DNA from 3 places in the Nitratireductor aquibiodomus genome. Region 1 is predicted to be linked to each of the others. Evidence: riboswitches for the same ligand, from Rfam matches in the RefSeq annotation. Region 1 holds a riboswitch; each other region holds the start of a gene.
The links. A riboswitch is a leader RNA that binds a small molecule or an ion and turns the genes downstream of it on or off. The one in region 1 is predicted to bind cobalamin.
Positions count from the first base shown of each region.

Region 2: another riboswitch for cobalamin. It lies ahead of BLW55_RS04830 (TonB-dependent receptor plug domain-containing protein); the one in region 1 lies ahead of BLW55_RS08245 ((2Fe-2S) ferredoxin domain-containing protein).
Region 3: another riboswitch for cobalamin. It lies ahead of BLW55_RS13190 (LLM class flavin-dependent oxidoreductase); the one in region 1 lies ahead of BLW55_RS08245 ((2Fe-2S) ferredoxin domain-containing protein).

Region 1 is NZ_FNSL01000001.1:1,739,489-1,749,999, reverse strand. Features, by position in the region: gene BLW55_RS08270 (MFS transporter) at 1-1,286, opposite strand, end outside; gene BLW55_RS08265 (RrF2 family transcriptional regulator) at 1,596-2,063, shown strand; gene BLW55_RS08260 (ABC transporter permease) at 2,581-3,366, opposite strand; gene BLW55_RS08255 (ABC transporter permease) at 3,363-4,256, opposite strand; gene BLW55_RS08250 (ABC transporter substrate-binding protein) at 4,294-5,784, opposite strand; gene BLW55_RS08245 ((2Fe-2S) ferredoxin domain-containing protein) at 5,786-6,496, opposite strand; cobalamin riboswitch at 6,726-6,936, opposite strand; gene BLW55_RS21095 (ZinT/AdcA family metal-binding protein) at 7,203-9,035, opposite strand; gene aztC (zinc ABC transporter substrate-binding protein AztC) at 9,105-10,040, opposite strand; gene aztB (zinc ABC transporter permease AztB) at 10,057-10,511, opposite strand, start outside.
Region 2 is NZ_FNSL01000001.1:1,010,323-1,020,833, reverse strand. Features, by position in the region: gene BLW55_RS04830 (TonB-dependent receptor plug domain-containing protein) at 1-1,028, opposite strand, end outside; cobalamin riboswitch at 1,156-1,367, opposite strand; gene BLW55_RS04825 (ABC transporter substrate-binding protein) at 1,643-3,295, shown strand; gene BLW55_RS04820 (ABC transporter permease) at 3,377-4,414, shown strand; gene BLW55_RS04815 (ABC transporter permease) at 4,427-5,584, shown strand; gene BLW55_RS04810 (dipeptide ABC transporter ATP-binding protein) at 5,607-8,225, shown strand; gene BLW55_RS04805 (SH3 domain-containing protein) at 8,323-9,270, shown strand; gene BLW55_RS04800 (NAD(P)-dependent oxidoreductase) at 9,466-10,511, shown strand, end outside.
Region 3 is NZ_FNSL01000001.1:2,756,955-2,767,465, forward strand. Features, by position in the region: gene BLW55_RS13170 (mandelate racemase/muconate lactonizing enzyme family protein) at 1-883, shown strand, start outside; gene BLW55_RS13175 (TRAP transporter large permease) at 987-2,261, opposite strand; gene BLW55_RS13180 (TRAP transporter small permease) at 2,274-2,801, opposite strand; gene BLW55_RS13185 (sialic acid TRAP transporter substrate-binding protein SiaP) at 2,860-3,843, opposite strand; cobalamin riboswitch at 4,776-4,971, shown strand; gene BLW55_RS13190 (LLM class flavin-dependent oxidoreductase) at 5,169-6,188, shown strand; gene BLW55_RS13195 (ABC transporter substrate-binding protein) at 6,242-7,174, shown strand; gene BLW55_RS13200 (FecCD family ABC transporter permease) at 7,196-8,365, shown strand; gene BLW55_RS13205 (ABC transporter ATP-binding protein) at 8,362-9,207, shown strand; gene BLW55_RS13210 (O-antigen ligase family protein) at 9,344-10,511, shown strand, end outside.

The DNA.
Region 1 (10,511 bases):
TCTGATGCTTCAACTTCACGCAGGATGGACTGAAACAGAGCAACGATCGCTGTTCCTGCACCGGCGCCGATTAACGTCAAAGGTCCCCACAACACCAGAGGCCAAGCTTCAAGGGCAATGAGCCTTTGCATCAACAGCATTCCCAAAAACAATGCTGCAAATCCAAACAGAATACGTTTCTGCAGATGCCGCGCTCCCAGTCGGCCGGTCGACAGAGACGCGGCCATGGCGGCGAGCGGGTGAGCCGCAAGTATCAGCCCTGCACTGGCAGGCGAGTGTTCCAAGCCTGTCTGCAACACGATTGCAAGGATTACGACCGAACCGGCCAGCCCCGTGAAGAGCAGTGTTGTTTTGGCCAGTCCCGATAGAAATCGGGGGCTTTGAAGGAGGTTCGCCGGCACCAATTGCGACCGGCCGCGTTCGGCCAGCTTGTGTTGCCGCCCCCAGAACAACGCAAGAAGTACAAGAGAGATGACAAAGAGTACCAATATCTCCAGCGGCCATCCCCTGCTGCGCCCCTCGATTAAAGGGTACATCAGGGCAATTGTCCCACCAGCAAAAAGCACAGCACCAAGCCAGTCGGGTTTGCGGGTTTCGGCCTCCGGTAGAGGTTTCAGGGACAGTAAAACGCCAAAGAAAGAGATTGCACCGATTGGTAGGTTGATCAGGAAAATCATGCGCCACCCAAGGCCGAAGAAATCGGCAGAGATGATCGCTCCTCCGATCAATGGTCCTGCCAGCGCTCCAAGGCTGCTGACCATTGCGAGGTAGCCGATGGCTTTGCCCTTCTCGTGCGCGGGAAAGGTCGCGTGCACGATGGCCAAAACCTGTGGGAGCATGATTGCGGCCGAAAGCCCCTTGAACAGGCGCGCGGCGATGAGTGTTTCCATGTTCGGCGCCAGCCCACACAGCGCCGAGCTTGCGAGAAATCCAGCGAGCCCCCACAGGAACAGTTTACGGCGTCCAAACACGTCGCCGAAGCGGCCGAACGGCAAAAGTCCTCCCGCAAAGGCCAGTACATAGCTCACAAGAACCCATTGAATTGCGGTGTCGGTCGCATTGAACTCGGCCTGTATCGAGGGCAAGGTCAAATTTACAATTGTAGTGTCGAGCAGGTTTATGAAAGCCGCGCCAAACAGAAAGCATGCTGCCTGCCAATGCCGTTGGAGCGACAGCATTGTCTTCGATCCCTGGGCCTGCTCCCCTGCCTCCTGATCTGCTTCCGGATGAACGAAGCCTTTCCGCGAGGCCTGAGCAGGTTTTTGAGAAACCTTGGCGGAGGTCATTTGTGTATCCTTTTCGAGCAGGGCTGGTCGGTCGGCGATGGAAACAAGGCGCGGTCAGAACTGGCACCCAGGGCGGATATCGTATTTTGTAATTCTATGAGTTACATTATAGTCGCCCTGCCGCGAGTTCAAGAACTTTGATTGTTACAATTCTTCTGATGTGATAGAGCCAGGCCCAGGATCGCCATGCGTCTGTTCGGGCACGTAGGAAGAGTCTAAATCATTGTCGGAGCATCGACGTATCCGGAATGTGGATTCGACGTTTCGGTCCGATACTCTGCAGACATTCAACGACCGGTGAGGACCGACGTGCCGCGCGACAACAGGATATCTCGTCTTCTGCATGTTCTTATCCATATGGATCGGCATGTAGAGCGCCCGACTTCGGAACAGATTTCCAAGATGCTCGGGACCAACCCCGTGGTGGTGCGCCGCATGATGTCCGGGCTTCGCTCGGCGGGTATCGTGTCCGCCGAACGCGGGCAAAACGGCGGCTGGGTCCTGAATAGATCCTTGTCCAGGCTGACGCTGTTGGATGTCTATGAGGCGCTGGGTGCACCGTCACTCTTCAACGTTGGCCCAGGCAGGGAGAAGGCTGAGTGCTATGTGGAGCAGGCCGTTGACCAACGTGTGAAGGCAACTCTGGAGAGGGCTGAGGCCCACATCAGGCAACAGTTTTCAGAGATCACGGTCGAAGACATCGCCAGGGATTTTGAGAGCCGGATGGCCTCGGAAGCACCGGCGCGCCCAGCCTCGTTTCGATGTTCGCACCGGTGACTCTTCTGGAGAGGCGAGGAACCTTGCCCCGGAGGGAGCGCAATATCTCAGCCATCAGCGCCCCCGTTTCACCGATAAGTCTGCGACACAAAGAACGCGCGACTTCTCAACTGGTTCAAGGGTAAATCGAATACGCGTTTGTTGCCGAGCATTGTCGATCATCGGGGCCTGAATTGCCCCCCGGGATTTGTGGACGCCTTCTTCACTAACTTTAAGGGAATGAGGCCCTGACGGGCACTCGCAATTTCAGCGATGCGTTCAAGCGCGATGCTGTCGCGAAGATTACCGAGTGGGGCTATCCGGTTGCGAATGTGTTGAGCTTGTACCGTGCGCGGCGATTGTTCGAAGTCGCCAGACGAATGTCCTTAGCATAGCTTCGCAGACGTGGTGCAGGTTTCAAGACTGAAAGTATCGTTTCGGTCCTGCTCTGCCCCCATTTCGGTCGCGCAGGTATAGGCACCCGTTGCTCGAAAACGGACACTGGCCGAGCGCGAGAGCGGCTGTTGTATAGGCCAGTTCACCGGGCTTCATGAGGTCGTACGTCGTCGAAGGCCATGTTGATCAGAGTTGCCATCGATGCGATTGCCAGACCGGGCCAGATCATCAGCATGGGGTCATCGAAAATGAACATCCGATATTCGAACAGCATGGAACCCCAGTCGGGTTTCGACGGGTCTGCTCCCAGTCCGATGAAGGCAAGCGAAGCATAATTCACCACCGATTGTCCGGCATTGCTGCCCACATGGGTGAACATGATCGGCAGCGTGTCGGGCAGTACGTGCCGCACCACCAATCGTGGCGTATCAGCGCCCAGTGCCTGGGCCGCCTGCACATAGGACAGGGCCAGTGTGCGGTGGGTCAATGAATTGGCGAGTAGGGCGTAAGGTCCGATCCCTGCGAGCCCAAGCGCCAATCCAGCGGACAAAGGCGAGAGCCCGAAGATTGCGGCAGCCGTCAGGGCCCAGATCAAGGTTGGCACCACGATGAACAGTTCGCAGAAGCGCAGCATCAACCGTTCGGTCCCGCCGCCCAGGATCGCTGCAAATGTCCCCAGGAGCGATCCGCCGAGAAAGCCGACAGTGCCTACAGCGAGTACCACCAGAGCCGTGCGCCAGCCGGCGACAAACATGCGCGAGGCGATATCTCGGCCAAGGTTGTCGGTACCGAGAAGGTGTTCAGTCGACGGACGCTGATGACGAGACAGGATGTCTACCGCGTCGGGGTCGTGCGGCTGCCAGAAGCCTCCCGCCAGCAGGGAGATGGCGAACACGAAAAGCAGCGTGAAAACTACTGTGCGCCTCATGCCGAGCGCGGGTCCAGCCGTCGCATCGTGAGTTCCATCGCAGCGTTCATGGTCAACATCCAGACGGCGACAGTCATGATGTAGGCAAGCAGAGCGGAATAGTCGCGCGCGCTGATGGACTGCACCAGAAACTGGCTGACACCCGGCAGACCGAACAGCACTTCCAGCGTTGCCGTCGTGCCGATCGCCCAGCCTGCCTCGGAGCGCACTGCCGACAGCATTGCATAGAGCGCGCTGCAATGGCAGTGATGCCACATTGCCTGCCTACGGGTCAGTCCCTTGGCGATAGCGGTGCGGAAGTAGGGTTGCCCGGTCTGTTCAAGCATGTCGCGCCGGTAGATGCGCGCAAACAGACCAATTGAATGCAGTGCGATGAGGACGATGGCCAGCGCATAAATCGATGGCCCGCCCGAAAACGGTCGTATGAGCTGAAATTTGACGCCAAGCACCCAGATCAGGAGCAGTCCGAGCCAGAAGGCAGGCACCGCCTGCACGCTGATTGCGAGGCCGCGGCTGAAACGGTCAGCAATGCCCCGCGGCCGCAGAGCGGCAGCGAAGCCCAACGGCACCGCCAGTACCCCCGCGAGCACCAGGCCGGAAATGCCGAGCGTAAGCGAGAGTGGCAGGCGTTTCATGAATTCGTCAAAGACAGGCTCCCCGGTGCGGAACGAGCGCCCCCAGTCGCCGGTGACGAAGCCCGCGAGCCAGTTGAAATAGCGCTGTGCCAGCGGCTGATCGAGCCCCCATTCGGCGCGCATCGCCGAGACCGTTGCTGGATTGGCGGGCAGGTTCCACGCGCGGATGGCGATCTCGACAGGGTCGGCCGGCATCAGAGCGACAACGAGGAAGGCGAGCGCGGAGACCGCCAGTAAACTGGCGGCCGCACGCAAGCCCAATCTCAGCGTATGCTCCAGCACGCGAGTTCGTTCAGCGCGCCTCCCCCATCTCCGGTCGGAACACGTGATAGTCTGAACCCCACGGCTTGTAATTAGGCAGGCGCTGCGAGAGGCCGACATGCCAGCTCGGTGACACGAGGAAGGTTGCAGGAGCATCCCTATAAAGCTGCTCCTGCGCCTCCAGCGCAATCTCCGTGCGCTCTTCCAGCGTTCCCGCCGTCGAGAATTCGGCAATGATCGCGTCGAACGCGTCGCTCTTGTAGCGCGAATGATTGAGCGGACCATCGCTCTTCAGCATGGAATTGAAGAAGTAGGCGGGGTCTCCTGCGGGCGCCGTATGCTGCGCCCAGAGCGCAATGTCGAAGTCGCCACCGGCAGCATAGTCGCCGATGTTCTCAACGACCCTGGTATCGGAGGCAATGCCGACGCGGGCGAGGGCCGCTTTGACCACCGGCATCATGGTGACAAGGTCCGGTCGCTGCGGATAGGTGACGATCAGTATGGAAAGTGTCTCGCCGTTCTTCTCCTGGATCCCGTCACTGCCGGGTGCCCAGCCGGCCTCAGCCAGTAGAGCCTTCGCCTGGTCGAGATCCGTTACGCGCGGCTCCTTCGCCGCAAAGGGGAAGTAAGGCGCAAAGGCGCCGGTGGCCCGCGAGCCTGCATTGATCGCCGCGACCAGTTCCTGGCGATCGATGGCAAGGTCGATTGCCTGTCTCACCCTGACGTCGGAAGTGAAAGGTCGTTCAGTGTTGATGAAGCCGAAATACTGGTAGCCGACCGGAAAGGATTTGACCGCGAGATCCGGATTGGCTTTCAGACGCGAAAGACCTTCGGACGGCAGGCCGAAGGCAAGATCGAGTTCTCCGGCCTCGAAGGCCAGCGCCATCGTTTGCGCGTCGCCGAAACGGCGTAGGTTGATTGGTGAGCGGCTTTCCGCGCCGGGAAAATGCGGATTGGGCGTGAGTTTAAGGTTCTGGTCGACATTGAACGCCTCCACCGCATAGGGGCCGGTGAACAGGAACGAGCCGTCATCCTTCACGGTATAGGCCATCAGCGGCCACTCGGCGAAGAGAGCGGCGATCAGGGGAACGGGTCGCTCGGTGGTGAGCGCGAGTGTGAGATCGTCCAGCGCCTCGAACTCGATCATGCCGCCGGTGGATTTGGCTGCCGGCAGATTGGCGAAGGTGTGGTCGAAACCCTTTTTCAGCGCGGTCGCCGTGACAGGCGAGCCATCGGAGAAGAAGCGGCCTGGCGCGAGCTTGACGGCCCAGCTTAAATCGCCCGTACGCTCGGCCGTTGCGGCCAGCTCGGGTACGAGATTGCCTTCGCTGTCGACCATGAAAAGTTTCTCACCGATGCCATGGCTGACCAACGCCCAGCTTGAAGAGCCCTTGGTTGGGTCAATCGCGGCGGCAATGAAGGTCGCGCCAGCCTGGATGGCCTCCTGCGCAACTGCCGGCAGGGCAAGCATGCTGGAAGAAGCGATCAGCGCGGCAAGCGCTGCGCGGGTAATGTGTCTCATGTCAGTCTCCTGTTGGATCGGAATGGGTATTGTCGCGCAGGCGCTGTTTGCGTCCCGTCGGGTGATAGGCGAACTCGTCGACGACGCGGTCACCGAGCAGATGCTCTTCGACGATGCGGTCGATCGCCGCCTCTGTAACGCCGCCGTAATACGTGCCCTCGGGAAACACCTGCACCACCGGGGCGAGCGCACAGGGGCCGAGGCACGTGGATTTCGCGGTCATCGTGCCGGAGCCCGACGCGCGCAGCTTGCGGCGCTGTTGCTCGTTGCGCAGATGTCCCCAGATCGCGTCCGCCCCGGCGGCGTTGCAGGCTCCGCCTTCGCAGACCAGGACGCGCCGCTTCTGTGCAGGCACCAAGGACGCCGCGGGTTTTTCTTTTTCAGGAACAATGTCGGGGGCCATGGCCGCGCCTTCGATCAAGGCGGCGAGCAAGGGTTCGAAATGCCGCTCCTGCGCAATATCGCGGGTGACGCGTATCGGTGGCCAGCCGCCGGCAGCCTCCGTCTGCCAGCGCTTTAGCGAGCGTGTCAGCCAGTTCATGAAGCCAGGCTCCATCGGCAGCACCAGCGGAACGATCAGAATGGATGTGAAACTGCGGTCACGAAGATCGAGAAGCGCCTCCCGCAGCGACGGTTGACCTTGTTCGGAAAAGCATGACGTGGCCTGCGCCACACCGGGAAGGCGCGCGGCCATGCGCGCCAGTCGCTGCATTTCAGCATACGGTGCGGCGGCAAATGCGGATTTTGCCACAAGAAGGACAGCCTGGCCTTTGAGGGAATGTCTGTCCCCCAGGTCGTATTGGCCTGTGTCCGCTGACGTTGAAGCCCGTTCCAATCAAAAACCCCCGTTGCGATGCAGACGGGGATCCGGAGACGTCGCGCGTGTTCAGTTCTTGCGAACCGGACACAGAGTGCGCGCTCCTGCGGCAATCCCCGGCCACGGAACTCTATGCGGTCAGGCAGGTCTCCTGGCTCGCGGGTCATCGCTGCTTTGCCTGTCTTCCCGGCTAAAACGCCAGTGACATCGATGGCAAAGCGGCTCTCCGCTCACAGTTGCGGGTCAGCTCCGGCATTCCCCGAAAGGTCACCGGATTCCCTCTTAGCTCCCTCCCGGCAATGCCGGCAGGGAGAACCTTGACGCGGCGAAAGTCTCGAATTGTGTTCCACTTGTCAATCGCGATTGAGCCGTTTTGCTCAGCCTCCACGATCAAGGCGCCAATGCCGTCAGTCGATTGTCGGGCGCACGATGTTTGTTGGTTGAAAAGCGTTGTCCCGCGCGCCGAGGAACCTGGTCACACCGGAAGGCGGTTCGAGGGTTTGGCTGTGTCGAGCATGGCAAGTCCCCTGACTTTGGGATGATCGAAAGGTTGCGCCCGGCTGGAAGCCGGGCGCGGGTTCATTGAAAGAAGCGTACCTAATCAGTGCGCGATCATCTCGTGAACGATCTCATCGGCCTTGAGAGAGGACGGATAGTAGGTCGGCCAGTTCGTCAGTTCTTCCAGAATGGCAGCACGATCGTCGCCCCAGTAGAGGTGATAGTGGTCGGTCACCTCGGGCGCGATCCTGTGATCGCTGAACTGGATGAACGCAGGCGCGTCGTCGTCGCCTTCCGTCTTCTTGAAGATGAAGCGGACGCCGCGATTGCCCTTCTCATAGGTCAGGATCTCGTAGCCGTCATAGGCGTAGTGGCCCTCAACTGGCTGGCCGTCGCGGTAGAAGGTGACGACGTCACCCTTGATCGTGATCCGCTCGACATCGGTCTTGTAGCCCGTGTCGTAATAGGCCTTCCACTCGTCGGCGGTCTTGTCTCCGTTTTCAGCCTTGTGCTCCCAGACCGGATCAAGCGTCCCGTCCTTCAGATGCGGATAGACCGACTGCCAGTCGCCTGCATAGTCCGAGAGGGGGCGGTCCTTGATCTGGCTGTCCTCGAAATAGCCCTTGTAGACCTTCTCGTCGCCGTGATCGTGAGCGTGGTCGTGCCCCTTGTCATGAGCGTGACCGCCATCATGGCTGTGGTCGTGGCCTTCCTCTCCCTCATGAACCTTGCCGCTGCCGCCTGCGACAGCGATGTTGTAAGGCATGCCCTCGACTTTGATGGTTCCGGCTTCCTGAAGCGTATCCTTGGCAATTCGCCGAACCAGACCGGCCTTCGGATCGCTCATGACGATCTCGTCGCCAGCCATGGCGATCCGCGGGCGAGGGTCATTCCAGTGGCCATCCATCGAGTAGGGCTCGGTCACCTTTTCGCTTTTGGCGACCTTGCCATCCAGAACGTCGACCTGATGCAGTGAGCCGTCTTCTGTCAGCACATAGCCGAAGCGTGCATTGGCGGGATCGAGCGCGAAATCGATGCGCCGGAACGGGAGCTCGATGTAGCGGAAGTGCGGTTCGTCGGCAGGGTCAACCACGACCAGGCCTTTGGCCCCGTAGTTTCCAAGGAAGACCTGCATGCTCTTTGCACCGAGCAGCGTTCCCGTCTTCCCACCGGCCGGCAGGTCGCTGGCGTAGTTCAGCATCTTGAAGGTGGGTGCATCGCTCCCGGCCGTGACGGTCAGGACGCCTTCATCGCATCCCGCCGCAAGGAATGCACCGGAGAATGCTTCACCATGGATTCCGGTGCAGGTGGCAACTTCGCCAACAGGCGTTCCGTCTTCCTTGACCGTTTGCATGCCAACCCGCTTGGGAGAAGCATCGCCTTCAACCGGCGCGTCCGAAGCGACCGTTGTGACCCAATGCTTGCCGATGGGTGCCGCAAAGCCGTGATGCGCGCGGGCTTGAGGCAAACGAGTGGATTCAAGTTCACCATCAGAAAGTTCGTGAGCGTCGACAATCTCGTTATACCCGCCGCGATCAAAATTGATCACCACCTTGCCGTCATGGTCGATGACGTGGAACGGGCGCGGACCGGTCAGGCTTGCTTCGACCGCCTTGGGGTCCTCAATGTCGATGTCGGAATGGTCGCCGTGCGCGTGCAGCGAGATGCCGCTGTCGATGAAGTTCACGACGTCGTTGTTGGACTGCACCGCTACAATAGCCGCGCCTTCGTCAACACTATAGAGCTTGACCTGGCCAGTGGTTTCGAACGACCAGCGCTTGTCCGGTTCACCGAGGTCAAACGCGGTGATCTTGCCGGCCTCATGGTCGCCAACGAAAACGCGATAGAGCGTGACGTCTTCCTCCGCGAAAGCCACGGGGCCGGTGAGCCCCACGGTAAGGGCAAGGGTGGATACACCCAGGATAAACCGTCTCATTCATCTCTCCTTTGGTACGGTATTACGTTACATATGAGGAGCAAATTCACCCCCCATCCTTGTGGGCATTCACTCGCCGTTGATGGCGGTCACAAGCGTCCCGACATTGTGACGCATCATGTCGAGATAATTGGCTGCCGGGCCACCTTCTGGCGAAAGGGCGTCGGAATAGAGCGTTCCACCGAGCGTCAATCCGGCTTCAGACGCAATCTGCTCGACCAGGCGTGCATCAGAGATGTTCTCGGCGAAAACAGCAGCGGCGCGCTTCTCTCTGATCTCGCGAATGAGTGCGGCGACATCTGCAGCCGAAGCTTCGGACTCGGTCGAGATGCCTTGGGGCGACAGGAACTGGATGCCATAATCGCGCTCGAAATAGCGGAACGCATTGTGCGCGACGACGGCGACGCGGCGATCCTCGGGAATATCTGCGATCGCCTTCTTAATGTCCGCGTCGAGTTCGATCAGTTGCTTCTGATAGGCCTCGGCGTTCGCACGATAAGTGTCGCAGCCTGCCGTATCGGCCTTGCAGAATGCTTCCGCGATGTTGCGCACATAGATCTGTGCGTTGGCAACCGACTGCCAGGCGTGCGGATCATTCGGGGTGGCATGGAAGATGGCTTTGCCATCGACATAGTGATAGTGCCCGCCCTCCGGATCATTCACGATGTTGGCGCCCTTGGTCAGCACGGCCGCCTCGGCGGTCGTGCCGCTCGCCTCGACCAATCGTTCCATGAAGCCCTCGAACAGGAGTCCATTGGTCAGGACAACATCCGCCCGTGCCAGCGCGATGGCGTCGGCCGGGCGGGGCTCATAGACATGGGCATCGCTGTCCGCGCCGACCAGGGTCCGCAGTTCGATCCTGTCACCCCCAACGACCCTGGCGAAATCGCCAATGATCGAGAAGGTCGCGACGACGCCTAGTTTCCCGTCCTCGGCAGAGGCGGCGGGAACGAGCGAAACCGAGGCAAGGCCGATGGCGCAGATAAGGGTTCTGAGAAATTTCAAGGTACGCTCCTGATTGTCAGGCGGTTCGATGGGCGGTGCGGGGAAGGCGAGACAGCAGCACGCCGCGTGGAGCCAGCAGCACCGATGCGACATAGACGGCTCCGGCTGACAGAATGATCGCCGGTCCGGAGGGCAATGATGCGTGGTAGGACAGGAGGAGGCCGGAAACGGAGGCCACAAGTCCGATGCTGATCGACACGAGACACATGGACTCGACACGGTTGACCCAGAACCGCGCTGCCGCCGAGGGAAGGATCATCAAGCCCACGGAAAGCAGCGTGCCTAGGGCCTGGAAACCGGCCACGAGATTCACGACAACGAGCCCGAGAAATACGAAATGCACTGGCGAACCGAGCTTTGAGACAGATCGCAAGAACAGTGCATCGAGGCATTCCGCAACGAGGACACGCCAGAATGCGAACAGCGCGACCAGTGTCAGGCCCGATGACAGCGCGATCAGAAGCAGCGCAT
Region 2 (10,511 bases), 730 kb from region 1:
TCGTAATCTGCGCCGCCCTGAACGACCAGCCATTCATTGACGTCAAAAGCGCCCTGATAGTCGGCCTTGTAGCGGCGAGCATTATAGCTTCCATCGAAGCCCGTGCCGGTAATCGACCGTTCGAGGTCAAAGGCCTGTACGGAGACCGTGTTGCGGAAGCGGCCGTCCATGAGGTCGAGATTGAAACCGGCGCGGCCTGCGCGTTGTCTGCTGTGGTTGGTGGCCGTTGGATTGTCACTCGGCAGAAGAGTGCCGAAACCCTGATTGTCGAACTCGGCCTCTGCGTCGATATAAAGCGCCGACCCGAAGACGGAGAAGACTTCGGAGAACGCATGTTCGGCGTTTGCATCGAACGTGATGTTCTCGTAGCCGTCGCGCTCGGTGCCGGAGGCTGCGGCCGAAATGCCGTCGGTGCGGAAGCCCGTGGCGTTGATGGAGAGTTTCGACTGCTCGCTGCCAGCTCTGAAACCGTAGGAACCACCAAACGTGCCATGCGAGCCACCTTCGCCGTGAAGGATGTGGGTGATGCCGGGCTCGACGTCGTCCAGTGTCGACAGGCTTATCACTCCCGCAATGGCGTCGGAGCCGTAGAGGGTGCTCTGTGAGCCCTTGAGGACTTCGATGTTCTGCAGCCCACCGGACAGGAGATATTGGTAGGATGTCTGCACCTGGGTGCTGGTCGGGTCGGAAATGTCGATGCCGTTGTAGAGGGTTTTCACGTAGCGGCGGGGCGCGCCGCGGATCGACAGACTGCCCTCCGCGCCCGCGCCCCCTGGCGATGACAGGCTTACACCCGGCAGAAGGTCAAGATATTCCACCGCAAGCGGCAGAGACTGCTCTTCGATCTCTTCGCGCCTGATCACTTCCACCGTGGAGCCCACTTTGGAAGCCTCTGTTGGCGTGCGGCTGGGTGTGATGACCAGTGTGTCGAGCTCGAAGTCTTCAGCCTGCGCGGTGAGCGTGGAGAAGCCCAGTATCAGCGCGGTCGTGCTGGACAGGATAGAGTTTCGGTGTCGATTTGAACGCATGCGTGTGCTCCAGAACCAAGTTTTTCCGGTTTGCTGGAGAGCGACAGACGCCTGACTTCAATCCCCCCGCCAGCGATGACAATCGCCACCACTGCGAGAAACACAGCCCCGGAAGCGTCCCGCATCCGGTCGGTGACGGCCTGAGGCAGGTTTCCTGGCTCGCGCTTCGTCGGCTGCCTCGCCTTCCCGGGCCTTGCGCCCAGTGGCATTGGAGGAGCCTCAGCGCTCACAGTTGCGGGAGCAGCCACGGCTGCGGTCACATGAAGAATGACCGTTCCGTGTTCCCTTTTCCTCCGGCGGGCGGACACCTGCCGGAGCACCTCAAGCGAACCGAAATCGCTTAGCAACTGGCTCCGGCAGCGTCAATCGGCAGGTGCGCGCAGGTCTGCCAAGTGTGCTGCTTCGGGTCAGTGCTTGTCATGAGGGTAAGGTGGCTCTTGTTGCAGAATCGGCTCTTCGTGTAGTTTTTGCGGCAATACTGTCGCAAATCCGTCATTGGAATTGTCGAAAAAGTTGCAGAATTCGCTTTCCGAACCCTGGGGAATTTTGACATCGGGGGCGGGATGGGAAATGCTAATCGAGAACCGAAAACGGTAGATAACGGGAGTGCGTCGATGACGTTTTTCAAGAGCAATGGCGAGAAGGTGCCGGCCCGCGTTGCCGAAATGGCGGATGAGGCACGATCCGGCCGAATGGACCGGCGTGAGTTTCTTGCGCTCGCAAGCGCACTCGGCGCATCGACGGCGGCAGCCTATGGAATGCTGGGCCTGGCCGCTCCCGGGCAGGCCATGGCGCAGGAGCCGAAAATGGGCGGCACGCTGCGTGTCGCCATGTTCATCAAGGACCCGAAAGACCCGCGCACGGCCGACTGGTCGGAGATCGCAAACGCCATGCGCCAGACGCTTGAGCCGCTGGTGAAGTACACGCGCGATTTCACCTTCGAGGGCAAGCTTATCGAAAGCTGGGAAGTCAACGAGGATGCGACCGAATACATTCTCCATGTGCGCCCGGGCGTGACCTGGAACAATGGCGATGCCTTCACGGCAGATGACGTGATCTACAATTTCAACCGCTGGTGCGACCAGACCGTGGAAGGCAATTCCATGCCGGCCCGTATGGCCTCGCTCGTCGATCCGGAGACCAAGAAGGCGCGCGAAGGCGCGATCGAAAAGGTCGACGACATGACGGTGAAGCTTAACCTGTCGGCGCCTGATATTTCGATCATTCCCGGCATGTCGGACTATCCGGCCCTTATCGTTCATCCGAGCTTTGACGAGACGGGCCGCGATTTTGTTGCCAATCCCATCGGCACCGGTCCCTTTGAGCTCGTGTCCTACGAGGTCGGCAACCGGGTGGAGCTGAAGAAGCGGGCCGACGGCAAATGGTGGGGCGGCGAAGCCTATCTCGATGGCATCGAGTTCATCGACTACGGCACGGATCCGTCCGCGACCGTCAGCGCGTTTGAATCCGGAGAAATCCACGCGAATTACGAGACCACTGCCGATTTCGTGGATATTCTCGATTCCCTCGGGTTGGTGAAGTCAGAGGTCACAACCGCCACAACGATCGTGGCCCGCACCAATGTCAACAACAAGCCCTATGATGACGACAAGGTGCGCCGCGCGCTGCAGCGCGCCGTGGACAACACGACCGTTCTGGCGCTTGGCTACAACAATGCCGGCGAGGTGGCCGAGAACCACCATGTCTGCCCGATCCATCCTGAATATGCAGAGCTGCCGAAGCTTGAGCGCAATCTGGACGAGGCGAAGGCGCTCATGGAAGAAGCCGGCCAGATGGACCATGAGCACGAACTCATCACCGTGGACGAGGACTGGCACAAGAATACGGGCGACGCCATCGCCGCCCAGTTGCGCGAGGCCGGCTTCAAGGTGAAGCGCACGGTGCTGCCCGGCTCCACCTTCTGGAACGACTGGACAAAGTATCCCTTCTCCATGACCAACTGGAACATGCGTCCGCTGGGCATCCAGGTGGTGGCGCTCGCTTACCGCACCGGCGAGGCGTGGAACGAATCCGCCTATTCCAATCCGGAGCTCGACAAGCTGATCGAGGAGGCGCTGGCCATTCCGGATCCGGACAATCGCCGCGAGGTGATGAAGCAGATCGAGGAGATCATCCAGGGTTCGGGCATCATTCTCCAGCCCTACTGGCGCAAGCTCTACAATCACTCGGTGGAGGCCGTGAAAAACCACGGCATGCACCAGACCTTTGAGATCGATCTCGAAAAGGTCTGGCTCGACGAGGGCTGAGACAAGAACCTGAAGGGGCCGAAAGGCCCCTTTTGCGCAGGCAATCAATAACAACCTCCGTCAACGGGGGAAGGGGAAACCGTGCTTGGGTTTATTCTGAGACGTCTGGGCGTCATGGCATTGACGATGCTGTGTCTGACCCTTGTCGTTTTCTTTCTGGTCAATCTGGAGCCGAACCTCAAAAAGCTCGCGATCAGCCAGCTCGACATGCGCTCCTCGGCGGAGCAACTCGAGAGCTGGCTGCAGAAAAATGGCTATCGCCAGAATTTCTTCGTGCGTTATGGCCAGTGGCTTGGCGTCGTGCAGAAACAGCCGAATATCGATCCGGAAACCGGGGTGGCTTCACCGCGGTTTTCCTATTGCGACGAACCGGCGGAACCCTATTACGGCGGCATACTTCAGGGCGACTTTGGCTGTTCGACCAAGTTCAAGGTGCCTGTGGCCGAAAAGCTCTTTCCGGCGCTAGGCGCCACCGGCATCCTGATGTTCTGGGTCATGGTGGTGATGGTTCCCGTCGCACTTCTGATCGGCGTTCTTGCGGGGATGCGGGAGGGTACGCGAACGGACCGAACGCTTTCCGTCGCCTCGATCGCCACCACGGCAACACCGGAATATGTGTCCGGCGTGATCTTTGCGGTCATCTTCGCCTCATGGCTCGGCTGGCTGAACGGCTCGGCCGCGACAGCCACGCGGCAGGGCATCTCCTTCTACAATTTCACCCTGCCGGTGATGACGATGGCGATTTACGGCATCGGCTATATCGCGCGCATGACACGGGCCTCCATGGTGGAGGTGATGACGCAGCAATATATCCGCACCGCCCGCCTCAAGGGGCTGGGCTTTCGCGCCGTGGTGATCAAGCACGCGCTGCGCAATGCGCTGATCGCGCCCTTCACGGTCATCATGCTGCAGTTCCCCTGGCTTCTGACGGGTGTCGTCATCGTCGAAGTGATGTTCCGCTATCAGGGTTTTGGCTTCACGCTGGTGGAGGCGGCCAGCAACAACGACATCGATCTGCTTTTAGGCTGTTCTCTGGTGTCGGTCTTCGTCGTCCTGTCCACGCAGCTTATTTCGGATGTGGGCTATGCCTATCTTAACCCGCGCATTCGCGTGCAGTAAGGAGGACGCGCGATGCAGGTAGAAACCCTTGGTACCTTCGGCATCATCTTCGGCGTGCTGGCGCGCTTCTGGCCGGTGTGGATCGCGCTGGCGGTCATTCTGTTCTTCAGCCTGCGTTTTCGTGAACGCCTCGGCCTCTACGGTCAGCTCTTTGAGACGGGCGTCGGCGTCGCCGGTGTTCTGATCTGCTTTTTCTGGCTGTTCACGGCGCTTTTCGCCGCAACGGTCGCTCCGTTTGACCCACTGGCGCAGTTCCCGATTATGAAGAATGTCCTGCCCGGCGCCATCGAACCGGAAAGCGGGCAGGCTTTTCTCTTCGGCGGTGACAGGCTGGCACGCGATGTTTTTTCGCGCATGGTCTATGGCAGCCAGATCGTGCTGATCATCGCGCCTGCGGCGACGCTCTTCGCCCTCATGGTGGGCACCACGCTCGGCCTGCCGGCGGGTTATTATGGCGGGCGGATCGACAGTTTTCTGTCGTTCCTCGCCAATCTGGTCCTCGCCTTTCCCGTTATCCTGCTCTTCTATCTTCTGGTGACGCCGGGCATCCGAGAGACGCCAATTCCGCAATGGATGGCGGGCGTCTTCTTCATCTTCCCGATCGTGTTCTTCGTGACGCTATTCTGGACGCGCTTTCGCAGCCGTCCGCAGCTTCTGGCCATACAGCTTGCCGTGACATTGCTGGTTGGCGGCTGGGCCTATCTGGGCCTCGTGTTCGATGCCGATCCGCTCGGCATCATCTCGATCAGCTCCAATCAGCTCAACATTTTCGTGGCCGTGGTCTTTGCCTCGTCCCCGGGCGTTTTCCGCATCGTTCGCGGACTGGTGATGGACATCAAGACAAGGGACTATGTGGCAGCAGCCCAGACGCGTGGCGAGACGCCCTGGTACATCATGCTGTGGGAAGTGCTGCCCAACGCGCGCGGTCCGCTCATTGTCGATGTGTGCCTGCGAATTGGCTACACGACCATCCTTCTTGGAACGCTCGGCTATTTTGGCCTCGGTCTTGCGCCCGAAAGCCCGGACTGGGGTACCGGCATCAAGGAATCGAGCCGGCTGCTCAGGGCCTATGTGCACCCGGCGCTGCCGCCCGTTTTTGCCCTCATGTCCTTCGTGCTCGGGCTGAACCTGCTTGCCGATGCGCTGCGTGAGCAGTCACTGAAGGATTGAGATGAACACTGAGAGCGACGCCATGAACGAAGCCATCAGCATCACACGCGGCCAGAAGAGCGGTAAGCCGATCCTCGAAATCGAAAACCTCTCCATTTCCTTCTTCACGCGTGCCGGCGAAATCCCGGCGGTGATGGATTTTTCCTGCGAGGTCATGCCCGGCGAGGCGATGGGCATTGTGGGCGAATCCGGCTGCGGCAAGTCGACCGTTTCACTCGGCATCATGCGCGACCTGTCCAATGTCGGGCAGATCGTCGGCGGGCGCATTAAGTTCAAGGGCCGTGATATGGCCGAGATGAGCGAGGAGGAACTGCGCCAGATCCGCGGCAATGAGATCGCAATGATCTACCAGGAGCCGATGGCAAGCCTCAACCCGGCCATGAAGATCGGCCAGCAGCTCATGGAAGTGCCGCTCATTCACGACAATGTCTCGAAGGGCGAGGCGTGGCGCCGCGCGCTGGAGATGGTGGAAGCGGTGCGGCTGCCCGATCCCGAACGCATGATGCGGTCTTATCCGCACCAGCTCTCCGGCGGCCAGCAGCAGCGCATCGTCATCGCCATGGCGCTTCTGTCTAAGCCCGCACTGCTTCTGCTCGACGAGCCGACAACCGCGCTCGACGTGACAGTCGAGGCGGGCATCGTCGAACTGGTGAAGGGGCTGGGGAAGAAATACGGCACGTCGATGATCTTCGTGTCGCACAATCTGGGCCTTATCCTTGAAACCTGCGATCGCGTGACGGTCATGTATTCGGGCGAGGCGGTGGAAACGGGCCGCGTTGAAGACGTTTTCGACCGGATGCGCCATCCCTATACGCAAGGGCTGTTCCGCTCCATTCCGCTGCCGGGTGCCGACAAGAATGAGAGGCCCCTGATTGCCATCCCCGGCCAGTTGCCGCTGCCGCATGAGCGCCCGAAGGGCTGCAATTTCGGCCCGCGCTGCCAGCATTTCAAGGAAGGTCTCTGCGATGCCGGAGAGGTGCCGATGCTGCCGATTGAAGGGCATGAGCGGCACCATTCCCGCTGTCTGCGCTTTGATGAGATCGACTGGAATGCGCTGCCGGAAGGCGCGCTCGCAGACAAAGAGCCTATCGAGCCCGGCAAGCCGATGCTCCGCATCGAAAATCTCAAGAAATACTACCACGTCGCCGCCAACAGCATCTTCGGTGGCGGCGATACCAAGACCGTCAAGGCCAATGAGCAGATCAGCTTTGAGGCGCGGGAATCGGAAACCGTCGCAATAGTGGGCGAATCCGGCTGCGGAAAATCGACCCTCGCCAAGGTGCTTCTTGGGCTGGAGACAGCGACGGATGGCGAAGTGGTGCTGGCAAACGAGCCCATTCAGTCCACGGCGGTCGAGGACCGGGATACGGGCACGGTGGCCGGCATCCAGATGGTGTTTCAAAACCCGTTCGACACGCTCAATCCAAGCCATTCCGTGGGTTCGCAGATTGTGCGCACGCTGGAGAAGTTCAACATCGGCAACACGCTGGCCGAACGCAAGCAGCGCATGCTGGAACTGCTCGATCTTGTGAAGCTGCCACGGGCCTTCGCAGAACGCATGCCGCGCCAGCTTTCCGGCGGGCAGAAGCAGCGCATCGGTGTCGCCCGTGCCTTTGCCGGCAATGCCAAAGTGGTGGTGGCGGACGAGCCCGTCTCCGCGCTAGACGTTTCCGTGCAGGCGGCGGTGACCGAACTGTTGATGGACATTCAGCGCAAGAACAAGACCACCATGCTGTTCATCAGCCATGACCTGTCCGTCGTGCGCTATCTGGCCGACCGTGTGGTGGTCATGTATCTCGGCCATATCGTGGAGCAGGGGACGACCGACCAGATATTCGCGCCGCCCTATCATCCCTATACAGAAGCGCTCCTTTCGGCGATCCCGATTGCCGACACGTCTGTCCGCAAGAAGCATATCGTGCTTGAAGGCGACATTCCCTCGGCGATGAATCCGCCCTCGGGCTGTCCGTTCCAGACACGATGCCGTTATAAGGACCAGGTTCCGGGCGGCAAGTGCGAGCGGGAGGTGCCGCCGTTGAAGGATCTGGGCGACGGACATTTCAGCCTTTGCTGGCTGGACGATGACGTTCTGAAATCCATGGAGCCAGTGATCAGTTTCGACGCGCCGCGGAAAACCGGCAAACCGGCGCGCCGGCAGGGGAAGGCAAAGGCGGCCAGTCAGAAACCGAAGGCAAAGGGCGAAATCCGGCCGATTGCCGGAGGTCGAAAGCCGGTCAGGGCTTCCGCGGCGGGCCTGTCAGCGGTGCCGGGCTCCTCCTCGCCGAAACGTGTTCAGGCGGAGGCCGGCGGCGGGCGTCAGGCGGCATCTACCCGCGTGAAGCCGGCAACCGCGAAGATCGGGAAAGATGCTAAGCCCGCCCGTATGCGCAAACCGAAGCAGCCGGATGATCTGAAGCTGATTTCCGGCGTGGGGCCGAAGCTGGAGGCGCGGCTCAACGATCTCGGCGTCTACACCTTTGCGCAGATCGCGGCCTGGAAAAAGGCTGAGCGCGACTGGGTGGACGATCATCTGAGCTTCAAGGGACGCATCGAACGAGACGACTGGGTGAAACAGGCCAAAGCACTCGCCAGAGGCGGTGTTGAGGAATATATGCGGGTGTTCGGCAAGAAGCCGCGCTGAGCGTGGTCCCGTCTGGTATTTTAAGCGATCTGTTCTGGATATCGTTACGACTTTGCAGCACTTTGCGCCGGCCAGTCGATGTGCGAAGGAGAGTCGCGTGCCTGCCCGGATCGTTCAGATTTTGCTTGTGTTGCTGACCTTTGCCGGTTTGTCGGTTTCTTTTTCGGATGACGCCCACGCACGGCGTGGCGTGGAAGCCGAGGCGACGGCTGATTTGAAGCTGCGCGAGGGTCCGGGCCTGCGCCATAGAGCCGTTCTCACCATCCCGCGCGGCGCGCGTGTTGCGACATTGCGGTGCACGCGCGGCTACGCCTGGTGCGAGGTTGGCTATGCTGGGCGCACAGGCTGGGTTTCCGCGCAGTATCTGCGTGACACGCGTCCGCATTATGGGGATCGACCGATTTCGGATGTCGGTGCCCTGATTGGTCTTGAGATCTTTGACTTCGTGATGCGTGAATTGGATGAGCGCGACCGCGACAGCGCGTTTGAAGAGGCCGGAGGGGCTGGCGGAGATCGACGCCCCACGCCGCGCAATGCCTGTTTCTATGATCGCCCGAATTTCAAGGGCCGCCGGTATTGTGCGGGGATCGGAGATGACGTGCGCGGCTTGCGCGGGCGCATCGCTTCGATCCGGGTTGGAGAGCGCACATCGGTCGAGATCTGTTCGTGGCCTGATCGTGACGGGCGCTGCAGCCTGCTCACGCGCGATGTGCCTTTGCTTCGCCGGGGTGACGCGGCTTCCAGTTTTCGCGTTCTTCGCCGGCGGGCAGGGGATGAGCAGGACTTTGAGCCCATGAGCCGGGCCTGTTTCTATGAAGGGGTGGATTTTCGCGGGGCGAGCCTCTGTTTCGATGCAGGTGACGGAAGCCCACGGTTGCCGCGTGAATGGATCGGTCGCATTGCGTCCGTCCGTCTTGAGGGCGGGGCCGAGGCGCGCATCTGCGAGCGGCGCAATTTGACGGGCTGGTGTGAAACGATTGAGCGCAGCATGCGACGCCTGCGCGATTACTACACCGACGACATCCGCTCCATCGAGGTCTACTGAGTGAGGATCGGCAGCGGATCCTTCAGAACACCGGCCTGCACATGGGCGTTTTTGCAAGAAATATCTGAAACTTAAAACATGATAATGGAATTCACCTTTCTTTTCAAAGGGATGTTCGACGCGTCAAAATTTGACCGATTGATAAAAAAATGAAACTGCGTTAGCCTTTCCCCAATAATAAAAGGGGAATACGGAATGGCTGATGGTCTCTATGCGGACGGCATCGCCGCCGGCCGCCTTTCCGGTGAGGAGTACGACAGGAACTTCTCCGACCTGCATCCACCGCTCGACCACCACGAGGCGGCCGTGGAGGCGGATCGCTGCTACTTCTGCTTCGATGCGCCGTGCATGACGGCGTGTCCGACATCGATTGACATACCCATGTTCATCCGCCAGATCGCCACGGACAATCCGCTGGGGTCTGCCAGAACGATCTTCGACCAGAACATTCTTGGTGGCATGTGCGCCCGCGTCTGCCCGACGGAGACGCTGTGCGAAGAAGCCTGCGTGCGTGAAGAAGCGGAGGGCAAGCCGGTGCAGATCGGCCGCCTGCAACGCTATGCCACCGATGCGGCGATGGCCGCAGGCGCACAGTTTTATGAGCGTGCCGCGCCAACCGGCAGGCGGGTTGCCATCGTCGGGGCCGGACCGGCGGGACTTGCCTGCGCGCATCGTCTGGCCGTGCACGGGCATGACGTCACGATCTTTGAGGCAAGGCCGAAGCCCGGCGGCCTCAACGAGTTCGGCATCGCCGCCTACAAGACGCCGGACGGGTTTGCCCAGGCCGAGGTGGATTATGTGATGGCGATTGGCGGCATCACGCTTGAGGAAGGCAAGGCGCTGGGGCGGGATTTCTCGCTCGGTGATCTCCGCCGGGATTTCGACGCCGTGTTCCTGGGCATGGGGCTGGCCGGCGTCAACGCGCTCGGTGCTGAGGGTGAAGATGTTGAAGGCGTGGAGAGGGCGGTGGACTACATCGCACATCTGCGCCAGGCGCAGGATCTTGCCAGCATGCCGGTTGGTCGCCGTGTCGTCGTGATCGGCGGTGGGATGACGGCCATCGACGCTGCCGTTCAGGCAAGGCTCCTTGGTGCCGAGGAGGTGACGATCTGCTATCGCCGGGGCCAGGAACACATGAACGCATCCGAATTCGAGCAGGATCTGGCCGCCTCCAAAGGCGTTGTCATCCGGCACTGGCTGCAGCCCCGGCGCATTCTTGCCGACAAGGGCAGGGTCACGGG
Region 3 (10,511 bases), 1.0 Mb from region 1:
CATCGATCATGCGCTCTGGGATATCAAGGGCAAAGCGCTCGGCGCTCCGGTCTATTCACTGCTCGGCGGGCCGATCGAAACCGAGCTCGAGGTCTATGCCAATGGCTGGTGGCTCGGCTGTAACAGCGGCAGCGAGTTTGCGGAGGCGGGTCTGCGCACGGTGGAACGTGGCTATCGCGGGTTGAAGCTCTATCCGCTCGGCATGGCCGATCCTGTCACGGTGATCCGGCATCCCGCACGCCGCAGCCTGCGCGAGGGCGAGAGCGCGCTTGTCATCGAGCGTGTCGAGAAGTTGCGGGCCGCCGTCGGCGATGACGTTGCGATCATGCTCGATTTTGGGGGTGGGCTTTCCAGCGATCAGCTTCTGCCGCTTCTAAAACGTCTGGAACCTTTCAATCTATGCTTCGTGGAGGAGCCGGTGGATCCTGCTCTCCCCGGTGCATTGGCGAGGGTGGGCCGCACGACGTCAGTTCCTCTCGCGGCGGGCGAGCGTGTCTATACGCGCTTTGGCTTTCATTCGCTGCTGGAAACGGAAGCGATCTCCATTGTCCAGCCTGACATCTGCAATACGGGCGGGCTGATGGAGGGAAAGAAAATTGCTGCACTGGCGGAGATTCACAACGCACGGGTTGCCCCGCACAATTACGGAAGCACGCTCGCCACGGCGATCTCAGCGCAGCTATCCGCATGCATCCCCAATTTCATGGTTCTGGAGTGCTTTCCCGATTATGCGAAGGAGCCGGATTATCGGCCAATCCTCGAGAACCCTTGGGAAGACAATGTGAGGGGTGGTCGGATGCTCCTCAACTCGCTCCCGGGATTGGGGGCCGTTTTGGATCAAGCGGTTGTAAAAAACCACCTCTGGAGAAGAGTGGCGCTTTAAATAGTCTGCACAAGATCGATTTCCTTGAATTGAGCTTCGGTCGGTTTCGTGGGCACCGTCTTAAGGTGTTTCCAATGAAATGTGAGCGAGCGATCTCACCGCCTCAGCCTCCATAGAGAAGCCGCGGAAGCCAAAGCACAAGCTGCGGGATAAACGTCAGCAAAAGCAGCACGGCAAGGAGCGGCACCAGGAAAGGCAGCGTGGCCCTGACGCATTGCTCGAACGGCACCCGGGAAACGCGTGACAGGACGAACAGAACCATCCCGACGGGCGGCGTAAGCAGGCCCAGCATGAGGTTTAGGATCACGATAATGCCGAGGTGAACGGGATCGATACCAAACTGCGCGGCAACCGGCATGAGAACCGGAACCAGAATGGAAATCGCTGCGATCGTCTCCATGAACAGGCCGACGATCAGGACCACGACCATTATCAGGAGCAGAACCATCGCCTTGCTCTCCGTAAAAGACAGCACAAACTCGGCGAAATGCGTCGCCACCTGATTTGCGGTGAGGATCCACGCAAACACCGACGCCGCCCCGACAATCATCATGATTGCCGCTGTCGTCTCGATGGTTTCGAGAGAGATGACGGCGAGCTTCCTGGGTGTCAGCGTACGATAGACGATAACGCCTAGAAAAAGCGCATAGGCGGCGGCGGCGATCGCCGCTTCGGTGGGCGTGAACGCGCCCGATACGATGCCACCGACAATGATGACGGGCGTCATGAGCGGGAGGAACGCTGCCTTGAACCGGCTCGCAATCGTGTCCAGTCGGAAAGCCACGTCGCGCGGATAATTCCTCCTGCGTGATTTCCACCAGACCATGGCGGAAAGGGACACTGCCATCAGCAGGCCCGGAACAATGCCGGCGACGAAAAGCTGCCCGATGGAAACGGACGCCATGACGCCGAAAATCACCAGTGGCAGGGATGGCGGGATGATCGGCCCGATGGTCGACGATGCCGCCGTGACACCGACGCTGAAGTCGTCGTCATAGCCGGCCTCGCGCATCGCCTTGATCTCGATCGCGCCCAGCCCGCCGGCATCGGCCACGGCGGCACCGGACATGCCTGCAAAGATGATGCTTGCGCCGATGTTCACATGTCCCAGACCGCCATGCATCCACCCGACAATGGCACGCGCGAAGCCGAATATGCGGGCGGTGATCCCGGCGGAATTCATCAATGCGCCGGCGAATATGAAAAAGGGTATGGCCAGCAGGGGAAAACTGTCCATTCCGTTGACCATGTTGTGCATCAACACCACGGGTGGAAGACCCGAATAGAGGATGTACGCGAAGGATGAGAGCGCCAGAGAAAACGCGATGGGAACTCTGAGCAGCATCAGGAAGAACAGGGAAACGAAGAGAATAGTCAGGCCCATCTGCCGTCAGCTCCGTATCATCTGTTTCACGCGCAGCATGAGCTGCATGGCCGCCACAACTGCGTTGAGGCCGGCCAGAGCCATCACGGCTGCGTGGAGGTAGTATTTCGGGAAAGGAAGCGACACCATTCGCTGGAACGATGTCCGCTGGATCAGCTCCCAGGCGGACCAGAGAAGAATCGTGAACAGCGCCACGGTGCACAGCAGCGAAAATACATGCACGAGGCCGAGTTTGCGCCCGTAATATTTGTCGACGAATTCCAGCACGATATGGCTTCCGGTGATCTGGCAGCGAACCGCCCCCGCAAACGCCAGTATGACCAGCAGATAGCGCGCGGCCTCCTCGGTCCAGCTTATGGAGTCGTTGAGGACGTATCGCGTGAAAAACTGAACAAAAACAACAAGAAATAAAGCAAGAAAGATTGCGAGAAGCGCGTAGTCCGCCAGGCTTATCTTAAAGCCTGCGAAATGCGCTTCGTCCTCTGCGGAAATCGCGTCGAAGTCGATTTCCGGCACCATGGTGTTCTGCGCCATCAGCGCGTCCTCCCGTTGCGCAAATGGGCCCGGCAAATGCCGGACCCACAGGCCGATGTCATTCCTGAATGGCTTGAAGGCGTTCGAAGATCGCGGCATCCCACGGCACATCCTCGCCCGTCAGATGCGGCGCGACGGCTTCCATGAATGGTTTGCGATCCACTTCGTTCACGGTCACTCCCTGGTCGCGGAACCAGTCAGCCAGCTCTCCCTCCGAGGCGACGATCTCATCCGATGTCTGCGTTGCCACGGTGGCGAGCGCCTCCAGTAGAGCGGCGCCGTCCTCACCCATCTTGTTCATCGTCACAGGCGATACGACCGTCGCCAGCGAGTTTGTGATGTGCCCGGTCAGATTGATGTTCGACTGGACCTCGTAGAACTTCTTGAACTGGATCGTCGGGAGTGGATTCTCCTGCGCGTCGACCACACCCTGCTGCAAGGCGAGATACACCTCGGCGAAGGCCATCGGGGTGGGGTTTGCGCCCGTGGCGCGTGGGAACATCTGATAGGCCGGAGCGTTGGGCGTCCGAATTTTCAGACCCTCCATATCCTTCGGCGATAGGATCGGCTTGTTGGCGGTCACATGGCGCGCACCGTAATAGGTCATGGCCGCGACCGTATTGCCGGAAACCTTGTTATACGCCTCACTCATCTCATCGAAGAGGTCGGAGTTCACATAGGCCTTCCAGTGTTCATAGGAACGCATGGTGAAGGGGTAGTCGGAAATGCTTATGGGGCCGTAGGATTGCCCGAGAAAGGCAACGCCCGTGTAGATCACATCCACCGTTCCAAGTGAAAGCGCTTCGTTGAGGGCTGCTTCCTTCCCGAGTTGCGATGCGGGGAAGACCTCCATTTTGTAGCGGCCCCCGGTTGCTTCTTCGAGAAGCTCGGCCGCGCGAAGCGCCGCAGCATGGTAGGGCGTGGAAGCCTCGTAGACGTGACCGAACTTCAGGACGTCCTGGGCGAGGGTGGCTGTTGCACTGGCGGCGATGGCCACAGCGGCTCCGATGGAGAGCGCGCGAAGTCTGGATAGTTTCAACATGGTTCCTCCCAAAAGAAATGAGCAGCTTCTCCCGGTGTAGCTGCATCAGGCACCTGTTATTGCCCCGCTGTCTCCGTTTGAAGGAAGCGGAGCACTCCCGTCCTCCCTCCCCTCATTGCGGGGGAGAACCAGGGCGTTTACGGAGCCATGACAGCTCCGTTTTCGGCGATGCGAAGATCGACGAAATGCTCATGCAGATGATCGGCATGTACGAATACGCCGGCAGCCCTCCTTGCTGGACACGGCGGTAAAACTGATGATCGGCATGTGTTGAATATCATCACAAAGCCCCACACCTCCTGTGAGGCCACGATGGCGGGCAGTTTACTGTCGTCACCGGCATGGTGCGCCCGGCATGGTTTGAGCCGGCGATGCTCGTGATGGCGCTCCAAAGCGTCTGAAGTCGCCCGGTCAAAGCACCGACCGCCTCGACGCAGAGCCTGTGGTTGCAGGCTGAAAGCAGGTCAGGGCGCACGGAAGTCCGGCATTCTGCCCGCAGATTGTCGCTCGATCAGAGCTGCCCATTAAACGAGACGTGTCCACCCGACTGCACCCCCCGAGGTGAGCAGCCATCCAACCGGCGTGCTCAATGTTTATATATGAAGCATACATTCATTTATAAATCAAACACTAGATCGCCGTGCGTTCATCCGCACGCACAAAGGACGATCTAAATTCTTGATGGAGCATCGGAATAATCCGAAAACCGGATTCCACTTTTCGGTCCGATGCTTTAGTTCCACCATCGGTTGCTTTCCGCCGGGATATGCCAGGGCGATGCAGCGGAAGGCCTGGATTTTCGCCTATGGATGGCGGACTTCGGAGCGAACGCGGCCACAGGACTGGCAGGGCGTTCAGGCTCGCCCGGCCCAGCCGATGATTTTGTCATGGAACCGGGCTGCGGTGTGTTGCGCGGCGACCGCTTCGCCGCTAGGGTCGCTCCCGCATGCGGTTCCGCATCCTGCGGATGAAAAGGGAACCCGGTGCGATCTCCTGGCGGGATCAATTCCGGGGCTGCCCTCGCAACTGTAAGCGGCAAGTTCTTCCAATGCCACTGGCCAGAGCCGGGAAGGCGGAGCGAACGTCCGAGCCGCGAGCCAGGAGACCTGCCTCATGCATTGACCATGAACGCCGGACGAGGTGCGCCGGCAGGAGGATCAGAATGCATGCAGGCGCGGCTTTGCCGGCGACAAGACGATTTAACGGGCTCGATCGTCTTCGATATGTTATATCATTTCAAATGAGTCGTTTCCGCCTTTTTCCGTCGGTTGCTGCAGGTGGCCCGAATGCGCGTTGATCTGGCTGGATTCGCGCGGGAGGGGGCATTGGGCGATCACGCTGCACTCATGTACCTCGTCGAACGCGCTGATGCGCTTGGCTTTGGCGGCATCTGGTTCAACGAGTTTCACTTCGCCCGGGAAGCGCTGCCCTATCCGTCGACGCTGTTGCTCGGCGCGGAGATCCTGGCGCGTACGGAGCGGCTGCGCTTCGGCACGTCGATCCTCGTCCTGCCGCTCTATCACCCGCTCATGCTGGCCGAGCAGATCGCGCAGCTTGATTTTCAGAGCGGCGGCAGGGTCGATTTGGGCATCGGACGTGGCACGGAGCCCGCGACTTTCACCGCGCTGGAGATTTCGCGTGACGATGCGCACCGCCGCTTCTGCGAAGCGCTCAGGATCATGATCGAAGCGTGGACAAAGCCGCACTGCTCTGCCGATGCCGGACCCTGGAAATTCGCCAATGTCGCCGTCGGACCGCCTCCGGTTCAGAAACCGCATCCGCCCGTCTACGTGGCCGGCGTCTCAGAAGAAACCGTCGACATCGCCGCGCGAAACGGGTTTCCGCTGCTGCTCAGTCTCGAACCGAACGAGGCGCGGCAATTGCCCGTGTTTCACGCCGCACTTGAACGGCATGGCGCGTCGCGGGCATCGCTCACGGCCTCGTCGCTCTCTCGTTATGTGGTGATTGCTCCGACCCGGGCTGAAGCTGATGAGCGGGTCGACACGCTTCTCGATAGACTGAACACGCGCCGTGCCGAACGCGCGCTGGCACGCGGGATGACACCGCCAGAGCCGCGCAGCCGCGCTTTGATGATGGCTGATTTCACCATCGCGGGGACACCCGAGGAATGCCATGCGCAATTGCACGCGCTTTCGGCACGCACGGGTTCCAGCAGCATACGCTGCCTGTTCAGCGCCAATGGCTTGATCGCCAACGATGTGGCTCTCAGGGGCATGGAGCTCTTCGCTGCCGAGGTGCTCCCGGCTCTCGACAGGCAGGCCTCTTCTCCATCCCCATTCGAAAACGCCGGGAATGAGCCGGCTTTGCAAGGAGTGAATTCATGATGCGTTATGGCGGTCTCCGCGCTTTTGCGGTCGCGGGTCTATTGGCGGCTTCGATGCCTGCTTTCGCAGATGGAGCGGGCTTTCCCTATACGGATGAGAACTGCGGTGTCACCACCACCTATGACGCACCGCCGGCAAGGGCCGTTACGCTCAGCAACAACGCAACGGAGATGATGCTGGCGCTTGGGCTGGAAGACCGCATGGCGGGCACCTCCTATATGGCGAACCTCAAGATCAGCCCGCAATATGAAGAGGCGTATAACGAGGTTCCCGTGCTTTCGCCGCTTGTCGCCACGACCGAGCAGCTTATCGAGGTGGAGGCCGATTTTGTCTATGCCGGTTATCCTGACGGCTTCAGCGAAAGCCGCCACACGCGCGACCAGTTGCATGATCTGGGCATGAAGACGCGGCTCAACACCGAAGGCTGCAATCTCGGCAAATTCGGTTTCGATGAACTCTACGCTGAAATCCGCTCCGTATCTGCCATCTTTGGCGTGCGCGAGCGCGGCGAAGCACTGATCGCTGACATTGAAAAACGGCTCGCTGCAGTGGAAGAGGATCTCAAAGGCGCGGACGCCATACCGGTGTTCATCTTCAACGGCGGAGAGGCCGCCCCACGCGCCGTTCTTGGCAACACCATGCTGTCGCATGTGGTGTCGCGGGCCGGCGGCGAGAACATCTTTGGCGATGTTGCAAACCGCTATGGTCAGGTGTCCTGGGAGCAGATCGCCGAGCGTATGCCTGAATACGTCGTCGTCTATTACTCCGGCACCGCCGGCGGCCAGGTGGTCGGTGACCCTGCCGGTGAGCTGGGCCAGGGGCGGATCGAGATATTGAAGGCGAACCCGACCATCGGGGACGTGCCGGGCATTGTCGGTGAAAGATTTGTCACGATCGATTCCGTCTGGGGCCAGCCGGGGCCGAGCTCCATCGATGCGGTGGAGAAACTGGCCCGTGCTTTCCATCCCGAGCGGATGGGCGAATAGCAGGCGAGCGGGACTCACGGGATGCATGCTCCCGCCCCGAAGAGGGACGACCCAGACAGCCATGAAGCGCTGCTTGCCGTGCTCCAGTCAGCACCGCCTGCGCGAGGCGCGGCTCTTCGCCGTGTTGCTTTCGCCCGCGCGGCAAGCGGCGGGTCGCCAGGCTATGCGCTGGTCATTCTCCTGATGGTGGGGCTGCTCCTGGGTATGGCCATTGCGGGACTGATGTTCGGCTCGGTGCACATACCCGGTGGAACGGCGGTCGCCATTCTCGCCAATCTGGTGGCCGGCGACGGGCTGGTCGAGCCTGACTGGCGCGCGGTCTATGAGACCATTGTCGTCCAGACGCGCATGCCGCGTGTCGTGCTCGCCGCCCTTGTGGGCGCGAGCCTGGGGGTAACCGGCATGACGATCCAGTCCATCGTCCGCAATCCATTGGCCGGCCCGAGCATCCTCGGCGTTTCCTCCGGTGCGGCAACGGGCGCCGTGGTGGTGATGCGCTGGGGGCTTCTTGGTCTCGGCGTGTTCACGTTGCACATCTCGGCCTTTCTCGGCGGACTGGTAACACTCTTCGCAGTGTTCTGGGTTGCGCGGACGGGCGGGCACATGACACCGACGCGACTTGTGCTTGCCGGTGTGGCGATGAGCGCGATCCTGAGCGCGCTCACAAGCCTGATTGTGCTCACATCACCCGATCCGCAGCTCGCCTCACGGGTCCTGTTCTGGACACTGGGCGGCTTCGGCACCGCGCAGTGGAAGCTCATTCCCATTCCGCTCGTCGCCCTTGCGCTTGGGCTTGGCGTGATGCTGGTTCAGGCCCGTCGTCTGAACCTCCTGATGGCGGGAGACGAGAGCGCGGTGGCGCTCGGGCTCAACGTCCAGCGTTTCCGTCAGAGCATGTTTGTGCTGGCAGCCGCGCTCACCGGCATCACCGTGGCGGTGAGCGGCGTGATCGGATTTGTCGGTCTCATCATGCCGCACATCGTGCGGTTTCTCGTCGGAGCGGATCATCGTCGCGCACTGCCGGCGGTGGCGCTTCTCGGTGCGAGCTTCACCATTGGCGCCGATCTTGTCGCCCGCACAGTGATCGCGCCGCTAGAGCTGCCCGTCGGCATCGTCACGGCGCTCGTGGGCGGCCCGTTCTTCATCTGGCTTCTGCGGCGCGACGCGCGCGCATTTGGGGGTGCGCGATGAGTGTTCGGCCCGGTACGCTCGATCTGCGCTCGGTCACCGTGCGCACCGGCGCAAAGACGCTGGTCGACAATGTGTCGATCAGCGTTTCAGAAGGTGAGATGGTCGGCCTTCTTGGGCCGAACGGCGCAGGCAAATCGAGCCTGTTGCGAACCGTCTACCGCATAAACCGGCCGGCATCGGGCACGGTGCTTGTGAACGGTGAAGATGCGTGGCGGCAGCCCACTGAATGGGTGGCGCGCAATGTGGGTGCGGTGCTTCAGGATATGCCGGCGGAGTTTCCCCTGACGGTGCGTGATGTGGTCGCCATGGGCCGCTCGGCGCACAAGAAGCTTCTCGAGCCTGACACGTCACACGATCACACGCTGATTGCGGCCGCAATCGCGCTTCTTGGGCTGGAGCCGCTTCAGGGTCGCGCTTTTCGCACCCTTTCCGGTGGGGAACGGCAGCGCGTTCTCGTTGCGCGCGCGCTGGTGCAGCAGCCGCGTCTTCTGGTGCTTGATGAGCCGACGAACCACCTCGACATCCACCATCAGCTTCAGCTCCTGCGCTTCATGCGCGGCCTTGAAATCACGGTGGTGGCCGCACTTCACGACCTCAATCTCGCTGCCATGTTCTGCGACCGGCTTTGTGTGCTTGATCATGGCCGTCTGGTGGCTGTGGGAACCCCCGAAACGGTTCTGACGCCAGAGCTGCTCCGGCGTGTCTACCGTATCGATGCAACGATCGCCCGGCATCCTGAGACAGGAACCGTCTGGGTGATGCCATCGGCCGCGCCGCCCATTGGCCAGCCGGCGCGCGCAGCGGAGACCGCAGAACAGGCATCGGTCCACCGTTATAATTAACGCGGTCTTAAGCGAGGGGGCGCTTTATAAACTGAGAGCAACAGGTTTCGGCCCCAATGGTGAGCAATGCGGACTTTCCCGGATTTCACGGACGTAGCGCGCAGGCGCTGCCGCCTGGCCGGGTGTGCGTGATGCGATGAACAGCCTTGCCCAACAGCGCTGGTCGGGGCCGTCATTCGTTGCCCGCATGGCTGCTACCGGACAGCCCTCCACCGCCATTGCGGCGGCGCTGTTCACGGTTCTGATGATTTCCTTCCGCCCCTTTCAGCCTGCCGGACCACAGGTGACCGGCAGCGGCGGCGACATCGTCAACCAGCTCGGCTTCGGTGCGCTTGGGGCGATTGCCGTGGCTTCTCTCCTGATGCTGGTTGACCGGCGCGTCCTCGTCTCGCTGCTCAGCCCATGGTGGATTCTTCTCCTGGGGTTTGTGGCAGTCGCCACACTCAACACGCCGGTACCGAGCGACACGATGCGCACGGTGGCCTTCTCGGTCATCGGCATCGTCACCGTGGCCGCGATCCTGACCCTGCCACGCGATGCGGACGCGTTTTCGCGGGTGCTGGTCTGTGCCGGCTTTGTGATCCTCGGACTGTCCTATTTCGGCGTGGTTGCCATGCGCGATGTCGCGGTTCACCAGGCTTTTGATGTGGAGTCCCAGCATGCCGGCCTCTGGCGCGGCGTCTTCACGCACAAGAACATCGCCGGACCTGTGATGGCCGGACTGGCCTTCGCCGGCCTTTATCTGTGGCGGCGGGGATGGCGCTGGTCCGGTGCAACGATGGCCATTCTGGCGATGATCTTCGTCTTCCATACGGGCTCCAAGACAACCACCGCCACGGTACCGCTCGCCGGCATGCTGATCGCGTTGCCTGGCATTTTCGGTCTGCGGTTTCTGGTCCCGGTGCTGGTGATTGCCGCCGTCAGTGCGCTGGCCGTTGCCACCCTCGGCATCGTCTTTATCGGGCCGGTGAAGGAACTGGCAGCGACGCTTGCGCCCGATCTGACCTATACGGGGCGCACACCGGTCTGGGACTTTGCCGGAGACATGATCGCCCAGAGACCGTTTCTCGGATATGGCTTCGACAATTTCTGGCTGACGGAGCTCGTGTTCACCTCCGACCAGCCCTTCGACCGTCCGTGGGACATTCGCGGCATTGTGCACGGCCACAATGGATATATCGACATCGCACTCGGCATGGGGCTTCCGGCGCTTGCCGTCGCCATCGCCACCTTTCTGCTGGTGCCGCTGCGCGACTACATGCGCACGCCGCTCTATCGGGAAAATGTCTTTCTGGCCGATTTCT